3 regions of the Allorhizobium sp. DMC15 genome follow, and region 2 is predicted to be linked to each of the others. Evidence: predicted binding sites of a transcription regulator. Region 2 holds the regulator's gene; each other region holds the start of a gene.
The links. Region 2 encodes LexA, which represses DNA repair genes until DNA is damaged. Its sites were predicted from a motif close to TGTTCNNNNTGTGTTCNG; they were not measured.
Positions count from the first base shown of each region.

Region 1: ACT53S_RS01735 (DNA recombination protein RmuC) is a predicted target of LexA. The motif match lies at 3,420-3,437, and genes of this name have one in related genera.
Region 3: recA (recombinase RecA) is a predicted target of LexA. The motif match lies at 3,948-3,965, and genes of this name have one in related genera.

Region 1 covers NZ_JBQUZB010000001.1:346,297-351,666, reverse strand. Annotated here, with positions in the region: gene ACT53S_RS01745 (methyl-accepting chemotaxis protein) at 64-1,560, opposite strand; gene ACT53S_RS01740 (methyl-accepting chemotaxis protein) at 1,673-3,196, opposite strand; gene ACT53S_RS01735 (DNA recombination protein RmuC) at 3,470-4,693, shown strand; gene ACT53S_RS01730 (ribokinase) at 4,744-5,370, shown strand, end outside.
Region 2 covers NZ_JBQUZB010000003.1:269,096-274,465, reverse strand. Annotated here, with positions in the region: gene ACT53S_RS15610 (VOC family protein) at 1-878, opposite strand, end outside; gene ACT53S_RS15605 (DUF1003 domain-containing protein) at 902-1,444, opposite strand; gene lexA (transcriptional repressor LexA) at 1,658-2,371, shown strand; gene ACT53S_RS15595 (ComEC/Rec2 family competence protein) at 2,365-4,869, opposite strand; gene gltA (citrate synthase) at 5,121-5,370, shown strand, end outside.
Region 3 covers NZ_JBQUZB010000003.1:587,080-592,449, forward strand. Annotated here, with positions in the region: gene alaS (alanine--tRNA ligase) at 1-2,569, opposite strand, end outside; gene recA (recombinase RecA) at 2,733-3,821, opposite strand; gene ACT53S_RS17180 (carbohydrate kinase family protein) at 4,064-5,008, shown strand; gene ACT53S_RS17185 (pseudouridine-5'-phosphate glycosidase) at 5,037-5,370, shown strand, end outside.

The DNA of each region.
Region 1 (5,370 bases), on a different contig from region 2:
CGCAAGATCGAAAGGGAGGAAATCGGAAAATGCACCGAGATCCTCCCGTTTCGCGCCACCCGGTCAGGCGGCCGTGCGGCGCGGCGCATGGCCGAGATTGTCGCTGCGGGTGCGGATGTGGCTCATCAGCTCGACCAGGCCGGCGACTTCGGCGCGCAGGCGGCGGGTCTCTTCCGAGGTCTGCTCGACCATGCCGCTGTTTTCGTGGGTCAGGAGATCCATGTTGCGGGTCGCCTGGTTCACCTCGTTAAGGCCGGTCGCCTGGTCTTTTGCGGCGGTGGCGATTTCCGAGACGAAGCTGTCGATGGCATCGATGCGGGCGATGATATCGCCGAGGACTTCGCCGGTGCCGGTGACGAGTTCGACGCCCTGCTTCACCTGGTCGGAGCTCTGCGAGATCAGTTGCTTGATTTCCTTGGCGGCATCGGCCGAGCGCTGGGCGAGCTGCCGGACCTCTTGCGCGACGACGGCGAAACCCTTGCCGGCATCGCCAGCGCGGGCAGCCTCGACACCGGCATTCAGCGCCAGAAGATTGGTCTGGAAGGCGATTTCGTCGATGACGCCGATGATCTTGGAGATCTCGGTGGAGGATTTCTCGATCGCATCCATGGCGGTGACGGCGCGGTGCACGACCGTACCCGAGGTCTTCGCCTGGTGCTGGGTCTCGTGCACGGCAGCCGAGGCCCGCTCGGCGTTGGCCGCCGTCTGGCTGACGCTGACGGAGAGTTGCTGGAGGGCTGTCGAGCTCTGCTGGACGCCGGCAGCCTGGCGGGTGGTGCGGCTCGCCAACTCGCTGGAAGCATGGGCGATGGCATCGGTGCCGCCGAGGATTTCTTCCGAAGCACGGCGGATGGCGGCGAAGGAGACGTTCAGCTTGTCGACCGTATCGTTGTAATAGCCGGCCATTTCCTTGAAGTTGTCCGGAAGGTCGGTGGTCATGCGGGTTTCGAAATCGCTGCGGGCGAGCGATTCCAGGCCGCGGCGCAGATGTTCCATGGCGATGGTCTGATCGGCCTCGAAGCGGGCACGCTCTTCCTCCAGCGCCTTGCGCTTGCTTTCCAGCTCGTCGAGATAGACGGATATCGCGTAATCCATGTCGAGCATGGCAGCCTTGACCAGCGACTTCATCTTCTCGGCGAGCGCTTCCGCGTGACGCTTGCCGAAGGGGAAGGGCCAGTGCTTGACGAGCACGCCGGCGAGCAGTTCGCCGACGAGCATGGAATAGCCACCGATATACCAGCGCGGCTCCAGGCCGATGCGGGCATGGGCCTTGCCGACGGCGGTGACGCCGCGGACGTAATTTTCATCGAAGCTGCCGTTGGCGACCTTTTCCCAATGGCCGATCTGGGCATTTTTCGCCCCGCTCATATGGGCGCCGTCGCGGAAGAACCCTGCCGTCTTGGCGGTCTTGCCGACCTTGGCGTAGAACTTGTCGAGGGCCGGTCCGATGACATCGCGGATCGTCGGGCGGAGCTCTCCCAAGGTTTCCCGTGTTTTCTGGTCGATTTCCAGGAAGTCGAGACGTTCCGACAGATCTGTGTTCGATTTCTGGTTCATGATTCCAACGCCACGTTCTGAGTTTGACAGTCGTCAAACAGACCTGCCACGGTTTCCTGAACAGAAACTAAACACGGATCATTGTTCAGCATTCCATTGTCCCCGGCAGCCAGTTCTATCCGGCCATCCGGCGGACGGTTGCGACATTGCCCTGGCGCTGGCTTCTGTCACCTGACCGGCCGGCATCGATGCGAAAACCCTGGAGGGCGGCGATCAGGCGTTCGGCCTCTTCACCGAGCGTTGCTGTCTGGGCGGAGGTTTCCTCGACCATGGCCGCATTACGTTGGGTGATCTGGTCCATCGAGGCGATCGACGTGTTGACCTCGCGCAGACCGCCGGACTGATCGGCCGCGGCAGACGCGATGGTGCCGACGATCTGGTTGATCTCGCCGATGCGCACGATGATCTGCTTCAGGGCATCGCCGGCATTGTTGACGAGGCCGACGCCGGAATTGACCTGGTTGGAGCTCTCCGAAATCAGGCTTTTGATCTCGCGGGCGGCATTGGCGCAGCGCTGGGCGAGTTCGCGCACTTCCTGGGCAACGACGGCAAAACCACGACCGGCCTCGCCGGCGCGGGCCGCCTCGACGCCAGCGTTCAGGGCAAGCAGGTTCGTCTGGAAGGCGATCTCGTCGATCACGCCGATGATCTTGGAGATGGCCTCGGAGGATTTCTCGATCGCCCCCATGGCATCGACCGCGCGGGAGACGACCTGTTCGGAGACGCGCGCCTCATCAAGGGCGACGCCGACCACCTGGGCGGCCTTCTGGGCGCCATCGGCGGTGAGCGTGACGTTCTGGGTGAGTTCGTGCAGGGCAGCGGTGCTTTCCTCGAGGCCGGCGGCCTGCTGTTCCGTGCGCTGGGCGAGATCGTCGGTTGCTTCGGCGATGGCCGAGGTGGACTTGAAGATCTCGTCGGCGGAACTGCGAACCGTGCCGATGGTCGTGCGCAGCGCGTCAACCGAGGCGTTGTAGTCGCGGGCCATTTCGGTGAAATTGGCCGGAAGGTCGTCGGGCAGTCGCGCTTCCAGATCCCCCGCTGCGAGCTTGGTCAGCACTGCCCTCAGGGCGGCGAGAGCGGTTGCCTGCTCTGCCTCGGCGCGCAGGCGGGTTTCCTCGGCTTGCTTTCGCTCGGCGGCGAGGATGTCGAGATAGACGGAGATGGAATAGTCCATGTCGAGCATGGCAGCCTTCATGACGACCGAGATTTCGTCGGCAAGCTGAGGCGCTTTCTGGCGGCCGAAGCGGCTTGGCCAGCGGTCGCGGGAGACCGCGTGGATCAGTTGTTCGAGGACCAGCGCGTAACCGCCGATATACCAGCGCGGCTCAAGGCCGATGCGCGCATGAGCCTTGCCGACCTTGGTGACGCCCTCGACATAGCTTTCGGTGTAATCCCCGGTTCCGACGATGCCCCAGTGTTCTTCCTGACGGCGCTTGGCGCCGCGCATGTGATCGTCACCATGGAAGAAGGCTGCCGTCTCCGGGACCTTGCGGATCTTGTCGTAGAAGATATCGAGGGCCGCACCGATGTTGGCGCGGATCAAGGGCCCCATATGGCGCAGCGTCTCGCGCCCCTTGTCGTCCAGCCCCAGGAAACTGAGGCGATTTTTCAGATCAGCATTGTCACTCTGCGAAACCATGGTTCTACTATCCATTGCAGGTCTTGCGGCGTAGTCGCCGCCCCGTTTCATAAGAAAGACCTGAAATGGTAAATGTCAGGTTTCAAAAATCGTAGTAATTTCCACCTCCCATATGCGAGATTGCCACGCTGGCCACTTAGGGTCCAAGTGTTTGCGGTTTATCAATTTTCATTAGCCAAAAGATTTCATCCAACCCCCGGGACGACCGAGCCCATGACCCTTTCGTTCACTCTTTGATCTGGTTCATAAAGGCGAATCGGGTATAGTCGTCGGATGAACATCCAGGATCTTCCCGCCGTCACCATCGGCTCCGTCACGCTCGAGCCCGTCTTTCTGCTGGCAATTGCGGCCGCTCTGGTCGCCCTTCCGCTTGTCTTCCTCGTTTTGGGTTCGATGCGCGCTGCGCGCCTGCGGGCCGAGATGATGGAGGAGACGTTGCGCCGAGACGCAGCGGCCGAGGCACGGCTTGCAGAACTTCTCAAGGCCCAGGCGGAGATGCAGGGGCGGCTTGCCACGATGGCGGATGTCTTCGGCAGCCGGCAGGCGGAACTCACCCAGTCGCTGAGCCAGCGGCTGGACGGCATGACGCACCGGATCGGCGCGACAATCACCGAACAGACGAAATCGACGCACGACAATCTGCGTACGCTGCAGGAGCGGCTGGCGGTGATCGACGCGGCACAGAACAACATCCAGTCTCTGGCCAAGGACGTGGTCGGACTGCAGGCGATCCTTTCCAACAAGCAGACGCGTGGTGCCTTCGGGCAGTCACGCATGGAGACCATCGTGGCGGATGGGCTGCCGATGGGTGCCTATGAATTCCAGACGACGCTGTCGAACGGATCGCGGCCCGATTGCACTATTCGTATGCCGAACAATTCGCCGCCGCTGGTGGTCGACGCGAAATTTCCGCTGGAGGCCTGGAACGCCATTCGCGACGGAGAAACGCCGGAGCACCAGAAGCTTGCGAGCCAGCAATTCCGCCGGGATATCGAGGTGCATATCAAGGACATCTCGGACAAGTACCTGCTGCCGGGGGAAACACAGGACATGGCCTTCCTGTTCGTGCCATCGGAATCGATCTTCGCCGAGATCCACGAGAATTTCGAAGGCATCGTCCAGAAGGCCCATCGCCAGCGTGTGGTCATCGTCTCGCCATCGCTGCTGATGCTGTCGATCCAGGTCATCCAGGCAGTGCTGAAGGACCAGCGGATGCGCGAGCAGGCGCATCTGATCCAGGGGGAAGTCGTCCGGTTGATGGAAGATCTCGGACGCCTCGACGACCGGACGCGCAAGCTGCAGAGCCATTTTCTCGCGGCGCAGAAGGATGTGGAGATGATCATCACCTCGTCCGACAAGCTGGCCAAGCGCGGTGCGAAGATCGAGGCGATGGAATTCGAGGCGCCGGGTGGTCCTGCCGATGCCGGCGACGGCGGAGCAAGGGCGGTGGAAAGCCGCACGGGGTTGCTCAAGCTCAGGGTTGTTGACGAGGACTGACAGGCTGGTCCAAAAGAGCGCAACACCGCTCACGAAAGGCCCGCGCGCTCATGATTACCGTCTTCGGCTCCATCAACATGGATCTGGTTGCCACCACGCCCCGCCTGCCGGTTCCCGGTGAGACGGTGGCCGGCACGGGTTTTGCCACGGCCGCCGGCGGCAAAGGTGCAAACCAGGCGCTCGCAGCGCAGCGGGCAGGCGCTGCCGTGCGGATGGTCGGCGCTGTCGGCCGTGACGAATTCGCCGAACCGGCGATTTCCCTCCTCAAGGAAGCTGGGACCGATCTCTCCGGCGTGAAGACGGTGGACGGGGCGACAGGGACGGCCCTGATCCTGGTTGGCGGCGACGGCGAGAATATGATTGCCGTGGTTGCCGGTGCCAATGGGACCGTCGATGCCGGACAAGCGGAAGCGGCCGTTGCTGCGCTGAAGGCGGGCGACACGCTGATGCTGCAGCTGGAAGTGCCAGCCGCCGCAGTGGAAGTTGCACTCAAGGCCGCCAAGGGTGCGGGCGTGCGGACCGTCCTCAATCTTGCGCCGCTGACGGACGAAGCCGCTGCGCTGGCAAGGCTGGCGGACATCGTCATCGCCAATGAAACGGAATTCGAATTGCTGGCCGGGCGCCAGGGTCTGAGTGATGCGGAAAGGGAAGAGGTTGCCCTTGCCATGCATCGCGAA
Region 2 (5,370 bases):
AAGGCGAAGGCGACACCCTGGCCTTTCTCCGGCGCGACAACGAGGCGCGCTCCTGTTTTGTGATAGCGGACGCCATTAGCAGCGAGGCAGGCTTCTGTCACGCCGAGATCACGGCTCGCGACCACAACCACCGCCCCGAGCAGACCCCGTTCTTCGCGCGCATCCGAGAACCCGTATCGAGCCGACAGTCCATCTGGTGTCAGGACATCGACCCTGGCATTGGCCGCTTCGATCGATAGTCCGAAAGAATCGGCCGTGACGTCGCGCTGCCGCAGCGCCGTCTCCAACAGATACTGGAAATCGCTCGGATTATTCTCGCACAGCACCACGCCTCTCAGGCCTGCTGCCGCGTTGGCGTGGTCCAGCAAAGCACCGCGATCGGCGGGCAAGGGGTTCACGCGCTCACAGGCGAAAGCAAAAAAGTCGGGCGAGCGCAGATCGGCGGCGAAGGCCAGCCGAAAAGATCCCTCTACTTTGCGGCCATTGGGAAAGCGAAACTCGCGCGAAAAGCCCAGCAGTTCACCACCGCTCAAACCTTCGGCGACAAAGCTCGCATGATCTGCTCCGGCGTCATCGGTCTTGACGACGATTGCCGAGAGACCCTCGCCCCTTCGGAACCGAAAAGCCTGGTCACGCGCGACAAAAACATTCCCGGCCCGCACCGCCGACAGACAGTCTTCCCGGCTGCCGACGGCAAGCGGTTCGAGATAGGTGTCGTCGCGGAAGAAAACACAGGCGTTTTCAGTGCCGAAAGGGTGACGAGCATCGGCTGCCACGGTGAACCCAAGGCGGCTTAGCCGCTGTCTGGCAGTAACGAGATCGATCACCGGCAGCACAAGGTGGTCCAAAGCGCGCGGCAAAGCGGGAACAGGCGACATGAAGATACTCCGTTACGACCAAACTAGGAATTACCCGAGCGCTTTGTAAGGGCCTCGATCGCCTCACGGAGCGCATCGATCTCGGCCCGGGTGTCGCGCAATTCCTTCAACACCTGCTCATCGATCTTGTGGTGGAGCGCGAGAACCTCGATCTCGGCCTTCAGATTGATCTCATAGTCCTTCGCGGCCATGAAGCGGTCACGCTCGGCCTGGCGGTTCTGGCTCATCATGATGATCGGCGCCTGAATGGCGGCCACCATCGAGAGGATCAGGTTCAAAAAGATGAAGGGGTAGGCGTCAAACGGACGGGCTACCAGGATCACCGTGTTGAGAACAACCCAGGCGAGGAGGAAGACAACGAAGCCAATGATGAAGCTCCAGGAGCCGCCGATCCGGGCAATCGAATCGGCCAGACGCTGACCGAAACTTGCCCCGGCGAGAAAGTCCTCGCCGGCATTGGTCGACACCGTTCGGCGCTGGCGAGCCTTGACCAGAACCTTCTTCTCTGCCGATGTCAGTTGGTCGGCCTGCTTCCCGAGCAGAGTGTTCTCCAAGTCTTTCAGCATGGTGTAACTCACAGAGATTTCAATTCGTTGCTCGGACTTGCTCCCGGCTGTCTGGCTGCCAGCATCGATCGGACATGCAAGGTTGCCAGCACCCGGCCGAAGACGCCTATCGCATTTTCATACGGGTTGTTCACGGAAATTTATCTACTTGCGGAACACATATGGAACATATAGTGTCTGTTCTGGATTTGTTTCACAAACGGGGCCCCGCATATGCTGACGCGCAAGCAACAGGAACTGCTTCTCTTCATTCACGAGCGGATGAAAGAATCGGGTGTGCCTCCGTCCTTCGACGAGATGAAGGACGCCCTCGACCTGGCATCGAAGTCCGGCATTCACAGGCTCATCACGGCGCTTGAAGAACGGGGCTTCATCCGGCGGCTTCCCAACCGCGCGCGTGCTCTTGAAGTGATCAAGCTACCGGAGGCCTATACGCCCAGCCTGCAACCGCGGCGTGGGTTTGCGCCAAGCGTCATCGAAGGCAGCCTGGGAAAGACGCCGCCGCCTGCCCCGGCGCGTCCCAGCAACGACGATCAGAATGCGTCGGTCAGCGTGCCTGTCATGGGGCGCATCGCCGCCGGCGTGCCGATCTCGGCTATCCAGAACAACACGCATGACATTACCGTTCCGGCTGAGATGATCGGTTCTGGCGAACACTATGCCCTGGAGGTCAAGGGCGATTCGATGATTGATGCCGGTATTCTCGACGGCGATACCGTGATCATCCGCAACGCCTCGAACGCCAATCCCGGCGACATCATCGTGGCATTGGTCGATGACGAGGAAGCAACACTGAAGCGGTTTCGCCGCCGTGGTGCCTCGATCGCGCTGGAGGCTGCCAACCCGGCCTACGAGACACGCATTTTCCCGCCGGACCGGGTCAAGATCCAAGGGAAGCTTGTCGGCCTGATCCGGCGCTATCACTGATCCGTCGCCGCGCCGTCATCTGATGTCGTGGCGGCCAGAGGCTGGGGTCTGGTTGCCAAAAGGGCGGCCTTGAAACCGTGTTGGGAGGCAGTCCCCCCGGTTCGCCAGTCGTAGAGGCGATGCACCGTCCATGGGCGTGGCGGGCCTGCCAGCGCTGACGTGACTTCGATTTTTCTTTCGTGGCGATCACCAAGCCGCAACTCGAGAGCGCCGCTTGCGCGCAATGTCGTTTCGCTGATCAAGATCGCGCCTGAATTGCAGCGGGTCAGGCGGCTGCGGACGCCGAGCACAACGATGTCGGCGACGTCACAGGCGAGGCCGGCAATATCGGCGCGGTCGATGACGAGCACGGTCCAGAGGCCGGCAATCTTTGCCGCACAGGCACCGCGAGCGCAGGTGAAGCGGTCGCCCGCGGCGGATCCTGCCAGTTGGTCCAATACCTTGCCTGCCTGTTGTTTTGTCACCGCATCCCATGTCTCCTCCTTTTTCCAATCGGCCGGTGGCGGGAGGACGAGTGCGTCTGTTTGGTCCGGTGGCCGATGATTTTCGACACCGAGCGCAGGCTTCCACTGGTCAAAAAGGAAGGTCGATGGACGCACGCGGTTGGTAGCGAGGGTCTTCGCCTCAGCATCGCTTCGCGGCCTCGGCCAAAACGCGACGAGGCGGCCATCCTCGCTGACCAGCAGATCGGCCGGCCTATCTGCTGGACGCAGCCAGGACGCAGCCAGCGTGACGATCAAGAGAACGCTCCCGGCGTGCCGTAGCCGCGTATGCAGTAACGTGATCAGCAGGAGCGCGGTCACGGTGAGTGCTGGAAACCAGCCCGGCTGACGCGGGATGAGCGCCGCCTCATCCCAGCCGGCGACGGTGTGCGCAACCTGCAGGACGAGATCAAGTCCGAGACCCATGATCCAAAAGAATGGGGCATCAAGGCCGAGCGGCATCATCAGCATGGCGATGAAGCCGGCCGGCATGACCACGATCGAGATCAGCGGCATGGCCGCCAGATTGGCCTCAAGCCCGTGCATGGACAGGCGATGGAAATGCGTGACCGCAAAAATGGCCGTCGACAAACCGCCAATCAGGGATGTGGCGAGCGTCCCACCGACGAATTTCAGCACAAAGCTTGCCAGTTTGCCCGGGACCGATTGGGGAGCCGGCCAGAGGGTGCGCGGCCTCGTGCGCCAGGCTGCATAGCCAGCGATCAGGGCTGCCGTCGCGGCAAAAGACATCTGAAAACTCGGCCCCATGACGGCGGAAGGCTGCACGACCAGGATCAGGATCGCCGCGACAGACAGGTTGCGCAGACTGATCGCGGGCCGGTCGATCAGCACGGCAACCAGCAAGATCGCGGTCATCAGATAGGCGCGCAATGCCGAAACCTGGTAACCGGATATGAGGACATAGGCGGTCGCCGCCAGAAGTGCGCCGGCGGCTGCGATTTTCTTTATGGAATAGTGCTGCGCTAAACCCGGAAGGAGGCTCAACAGTGCCCGCAGGCCGACAAAGAAGATACCGGCGGCAAGCGCCATGTTGAGACCGGAGATCGCGGTGATATGGGCAAGCCCCGAAAGCCGTAACGCATCCGTCGCCTCCTGCGACATCGAGCGCCGTTCACCGGTGATGATGGATGCGGCGAATGCGCCGGTATCGCCGGGCAGTACGGCATGGATACGATCGGAGATCCGGTCGCGCAGGGAAAACAGCCATCGATCCAGCCGGGTCCACGGGTCCACGACCGGCGAGGCAGCCGTCGCCGGCCGTTCCGGAGCGCCAAGAAAGAACCCCACCGCGCCAATCCCGGCATAATAGCTCTGAAAGGCAAAATCGTTGAGACCGGGCAGCGCCGGGCCCGACGGCGGCGACAACCGCAGACGGCCGGTGATGCCCTCGCCGATCCTGAACCCCTCATGTTGGCTTCGGGCCAAGACCGAAATGCGCTGCGGCGCGCGGCGCAGAGCCGGCTCGGCGGTCGCCGCCACGCGGATGACATAGCGCCATTCGCCGGCCGACCCCGCCTCCCGCCGCTCCACCTGGCCGGTGACCGTGGTCACCACGGGAGAATCGAGAAGGATCGTCGCGGCTCTCCAGTTTTCAGCCTCGGCCAACACCATGCCGGCGATGGCAAGAAGGGCGGAGAGCGACAGGGCGCGGCTCATCGTGCCGGCAAGGGTCATGAAGAGAGCGCTTGCGGCCAAAGCGGCAAGGAAAAGCAGGATCTCCGCGGCGGGCGGCGCAGGGAGATTGAACCAGCACAGAGCGCCAAGCCCGATGCATACGGGTACGAAATGAAAGAAGTGCCCCTGCCGGCCCTCCCATTCGATCGCCTGGCGGACACCGTGAGCTCGTCGCCGGGACTGTTCGACCAGTCGGTCTATCCTGTCTGTTGTCGGCCGAGCTATCGCAGAATGGCTGGGTAAAGCAGGCGTTGGATCCCTGGGTGGCGCGAGCGCGCCCTCCCCTTCGATGTCCAGCTTCTCCTCCGGTCGATACAACACTTGAAGCAACCCTGCTGATGGGGAAAAACACCACGCCCAACAACAATCAAAGCGTGCATGAAGCTTTGCTGCAAGCGCAATCTAACGTGCAAATCGATTAGAACCGTCCGGTTCGATTGGTGCCGATTTCGCAACGCACAATTTGCCCTTTGGATAGCTTGGCATTAACTTCCGTATCATATAGCTACATCACACGCTTAACCGATGGCGGCTTTTCGGAGACGCCTTCCCGCCACTTCCGGAGGATCAGCATGACGGACAAAAGCGCTACTTTGAAACTCGGTGACAAGACGGTCGACCTGAGCGTCAAGGCCGGCACGATCGGCCCTGATGTCATCGACATCGGCGCCCTGTACAAGCACACGGGCACCTTCACCTACGACCCGGGCTTCACGTCCACGGCATCCTGCGAATCCAAGATCACCTATATCGATGGCGACGAAGGCACGCTGCTGCATCGCGGCTATCCGATCGAACAGCTCGCCGACAAGGGCGACTTCC
Region 3 (5,370 bases), 320 kb from region 2:
CGCCGCCTTTACCACCGAGTGCCGCGGACGCGACACGCACCAGATCCACGGCGCTCAGCCGTTCCGTCAGGTTCGGCGTCACTGAAACCACCGCGCTGGCCTTGCCGTCATCCGACACGGCGATCAGCAGGACGACGGCCTGCTCCAGCCCGACCTTGGCTTCGTCGGCCATACCCTTCAGGTCTTTGGCGTCAACACCGTGCAACACCCGCCCGACAAAGCTGATGCCGTTCACGACCTTTGGTGCTTCGGCGCCGCCGCTCGCGCCGCCGCCCATGGCGAGTTTGCGCTTGGCATCCGCCAGCTCCTTTTCGAGCTTGCGGCGCTCGTCGATCAGGGTTTCAACGCGACCGACCACATCGGCCGGCTGAACCTTAAGCGAAGCAGCCAGCGCCTTCACACGCTCATCCTGCTCGGCGAGATAGGCACGCGCCGCATCCCCGGTCAGCGCCTCGATCCGGCGAACCCCGGCACCAACGGCACTTTCTCCGACGAGGCGGACAAGACCGATGTCACCGGTTGCACTCACGTGCGTACCGCCGCACAGCTCGGTGGAATAAGACTTGCCGGCTTTTTCGCCGCGCAGCGCCGTTCCCATCGAGACCACACGCACTTCGTCACCGTATTTTTCGCCGAAAAGCGCCATTGCGCCTTCGGCGATCGCGTCATCCACTGCCATCAACCGGGTGGTAACCGGAGAATTCTGCAGGATGATCTCGTTCGCCATTTCCTCGACGACCTTCAACTCCTCGGCGGTAATCGGCTTGGGATGCGAAATATCGAAACGGAGACGCTCGGGCGCCACCAGCGAGCCCTTCTGAGCCACATGCGTGCCGAGGATTTCGCGCAGCGCTTCGTGCAGCAAATGCGTGGCGGAATGGTTGGAGCGCAGACGCGAGCGGCGTGCATGGTCGACATTAAGCTGCACTGCGTCACCAGCCTTGACGATACCGTTCTGGACGGCCGCGACGTGCACGAAGACGCCTTCGCCCTTCTTCTGGGTGTCGCTCACAGACAGCGAGAAACCTTCACCGACGATCTCACCGGTATCCCCCATCTGGCCACCGGACTCGCCGTAGAAAGGCGTCTGGTTGACGACGATTTGAACCTCTTCGCCGGCGCTCGCCTGGTCGACGACCTTGCCATCCTTCACGATGGCGAGAACCTGCCCCTCTGCGGTCTCGGCGCTGTAACCGAGGAACTCGGTTGCCCCAAACTTTTCCTTGAGTTCGAACCAGACAGTCTCCTGCGCCTTGTCGCCAGAACCCGCCCAGCTGGCGCGGGCTTCGGCCTTCTGGCGCTGCATGGCGTCGTTGAAGCCTGTGAGGTCAACACCGATGCCCCGGCCGCGCAAGGCGTCCTGGGTCAGGTCAAGCGGGAAGCCATAGGTGTCATAGAGCTTGAAGGCGGTTTCGCCATCGAGGCTGTCGCCCTTGTCGAGCGAGGCGGTGGCGTCGGAGAGCAGCGTCAGACCGCGCTCGAGCGTCTTGCGGAAGCGGGTTTCCTCCAGCTTCAGAGTCTCCGAGATTAAAGCTTCGGCGCGCACCAGTTCCGGATAAGCCCGGCCCATCTGCTGCACGAGGACCGGCAGCAGCTTGTAGATGATCGGATCCTTGGCGCCGAGAAGCTGCGCATGGCGCATGGCGCGGCGCATGATACGGCGAAGGACATAGCCGCGGCCTTCGTTCGACGGCAGCACGCCATCGGCGATCAGAAAGGCAGACGAGCGCAGATGGTCGGCAATAACGCGATGGCTGGCGCGACGCTCACCCTCGGCCTTGACACCGGTGAGGTCGACGGAAGCGTCGATCAGGGCACGGAACAGGTCAATGTCGTAATTGTCGTGCTTGCCCTGCAGCAGCGCGGCGATGCGCTCGAGACCCATGCCAGTATCGATCGAGGGACGCGGAAGGTTGATGCGCTCTTCCTTCGTGATCTGCTCGTACTGCATGAAGACGAGGTTCCAGATCTCGATGAAGCGGTCGCCGTCTTCCTCGGGCGAACCCGGAGGGCCACCCCAGATATGGTCGCCATGGTCGTAGAAGATTTCCGAACAGGGACCGCACGGACCAGTATCACCCATGGCCCAGAAATTGTCGCTGGTCGGAATGCGGATGATCTTGTCGTCCGAAAGGCCGGCGATCTTCTTCCACAGACCGTGAGCCTCGTCGTCGGTGTGGTAGACGGTGACCAGCAACCGGTTGCGGTCGATGCCGAATTCCTTGGTGATCAGGTTCCAGGCGAGTTCGATGGCGCGTTCCTTGAAATAGTCGCCAAAGGAGAAATTCCCCAGCATTTCAAAGAAGGTATGATGGCGGGCGGTATAGCCGACATTGTCGAGGTCATTGTGCTTGCCGCCGGCGCGCACGCATTTCTGCGCGGTCGCAGCCGTCGAATAGGGGCGCTGTTCGAGACCGGTGAAGACGTTCTTGAACTGAACCATGCCGGCATTGGTGAACATCAGCGTCGGGTCGTTGCGCGGCACCAGAGGACTGGAGGAAACAACCTCGTGACCGTTCGTCTTGAAGTAATCGAGGAAAGTCGACCGGATGTCGTTTACACCGCTCATGTCACGCCCTTCATTCAGGCCGGGAACCCGGCCAATTCGCAAAATCAATGGCTTTTATCGCCCGCCATGCCCCCTGTCCAGCGGCGTATCCGCACGCGCAAACGAAAACCGGCCGCGCTTCTGACGAAACGCGGCCGGTGAAAATCAAAGCGAGCCTTGGGCCTTAGATGTCGTCGGCACCATCACCATCATTGGCGTCCGGACCACCGTTCTGCAGGAAACGCTCGGCAATCAGCCCGGCGTTCTGGCGCAGCGCCATTTCAATCTCCTGGGCAACGGCTGGATTGTCGCGCAGGAAGAGCTTGGCATTCTCGCGGCCCTGTCCCAGACGCTGGCTGTTGTAGGAGAACCAGGCGCCGGACTTTTCGACAATGCCGGCCTTGACGCCGAGATCGACAAGTTCGCCCGTCTTCGAAACACCTTCGCCATACATGATGTCGAATTCGACCTGCTTGAAGGGAGGCGCCATCTTGTTCTTGACGACCTTCACGCGGGTCTGGTTACCGACGACCTCTTCGCGATCCTTCACCGCGCCAATACGGCGGATGTCGAGACGAACCGAGGCGTAGAACTTCAGAGCGTTACCGCCCGTCGTCGTTTCCGGCGAACCGAACATCACGCCGATCTTCATGCGGATCTGGTTGATGAAGATGACCATGGTCTTCGAGCGCGAGATGGAGGCTGTCAGCTTGCGCAGCGCCTGGCTCATCAGACGGGCCTGCATGCCCGGCAGGCTGTCGCCCATCTCACCTTCGATTTCAGCGCGCGGCGTAAGCGCGGCAACCGAGTCGACGACCAGCACGTCGATGGCACCGGAGCGCACCAGCGTGTCCGTGATTTCGAGCGCCTGTTCGCCGGTATCCGGCTGCGAGATCAGGAGGTTCTGCAGATCGACGCCCAGCTTGCGGGCATAGACCGGATCGAGCGCGTGTTCGGCATCGACAAAGGCGCAGATGCCGCCCTTCTTCTGGGCTTCCGCGATGGTCTGCAGAGCCAGCGTCGTCTTACCCGAGCTTTCCGGGCCATAAACTTCAATGATACGGCCCTTCGGCAGACCGCCGATGCCAAGCGCGATGTCGAGGCTGAGCGAGCCCGTCGAGACCGTCTCGACTTCGACCACGCTCTCGTTCGCACCGAGTTTCATGATCGAGCCCTTGCCGAACGACCGTTCGATCTGCGAGAGCGCCGCTTCCAATGCCTTGCTTTTATCCACCGATTTGTCCTCTACAAGCCGCAAAGAATTCTGTGCCATTCGATCCACCTTTAGGTTATTGAGGCCGCATAGGCAATGAAGCCGCCGATGGACATCATGTACTCTATTTGTTCTCATTTCGCAAGAGCAATCGAAGTCTTTATTCAGAAAGGCTTTTTGGATGCGTGTTCGAATTTTGTTCCGGGCGGACGCATCGGTGCCGGGGCCCGAGCCGTTGCGGTCGGATCGCTCCCAAAAGCGCGCTCTCCGATTCGTCTTCGCAGCCGGCTGGAGACGATGTCATGAGTATCGAAATCCTGGCCGTCGGAGGCGCTCATATTGACCGGCGCGCCCGCATCTCCGGCGAGACAAGACCGGGTGCGAGCAATCCCGGATCGTGGTTCGAAGAACCCGGCGGCGGTGTCTTCAACGCGGCCCGCAATCTGGCCCGTGTCGGACGCTCCGTGCGCCTGATCGCGCCACGCGGCGGGGATGCAGCCGGCCTGGCGGTCGCCGAGGCGGCAGAACGGGCAGGCATCGATGACTGGCCTGTCCTGTTTTTGGACCGGGCGACCCCGAGTTATACCGCCATCCTGGAAAATGACGGCAATCTCGTCATCGCGCTGGCCGACATGGCGCTTTACGACGCTTTCGTCGCACGACGCCTTCGAGCTCGCTCCATGCGCGACAGCCTCGCTGCTGCGGCTCACGTCCTCTGCGATGCCAATCTCCCTGCAGAGACCCTGGCGGCACTTGCGGCCCTGTCCGCAGCCGGCGGGAAGACGGTTTCGGCTATTGCGATTTCGCCGGCGAAGGTCGTGCGCCTGCGCGGCGCATTTCCCCATCTCCATCACCTCTTCATGAATGGTGCCGAGGCCGAAGCCATCGCCGGCAAGAGACCGGACCGGGCCGAAGACTGGCCGGATCTGCTGCGCGCCAGCGGTCTGCGCGGCGGTTCGGTAACCTCCGGCGGTGGCTTGACTGTCGCCTTCGACGCCGATCGCATCGCTGTTATAGAACCCGCCCCGATCAAGGCGATCGGCGACGTTACCGGCGCCGGCGATGCCTTTGCTGCGGGTTTCCTGCATGCCCGGATCGCGGGCCTGGACCTTTGCCAGGCGCTGCGTCGGGGCACGGCCTGCGCCGCGATCACCCTCGCCTCCCCCCATGCGACGGATGAAAATCTGTCCGCCGCCCGGCTCGACACGCAGTTGTCACTTGTCCCTGAGGCCCGTTTCCTGCCATGACGAGCCGCTCCAGCTTGAAAGATCTCCCATGACGCGTTCCATCTCCCCCCTCCTGCCGATCGCCTATTCCAGCGAAGTCACAGCCGCCAAGCAGCGCGGCGCGGCTATCGTCGCGCTCGAATCCACCATCATCACCCATGGCATGCCTTATCCCGGCAACCTGGAAATGGCGCGCAGCGTGGAAAACATCATCCGCCAGCAGGGCGCCGTGCCCGCGACAATCGCGGTCATCAAGGGCGTGCTGCATATCGGCCTTGAGCCGGCGCAACTCGAAGAATTGGCCCAGATGCAGCATGTGATGAAGCTGTCGCGTGCCGACCTCGCCTTTGCCATCGCTGAACGCCGCAATGGCGCAACTACGG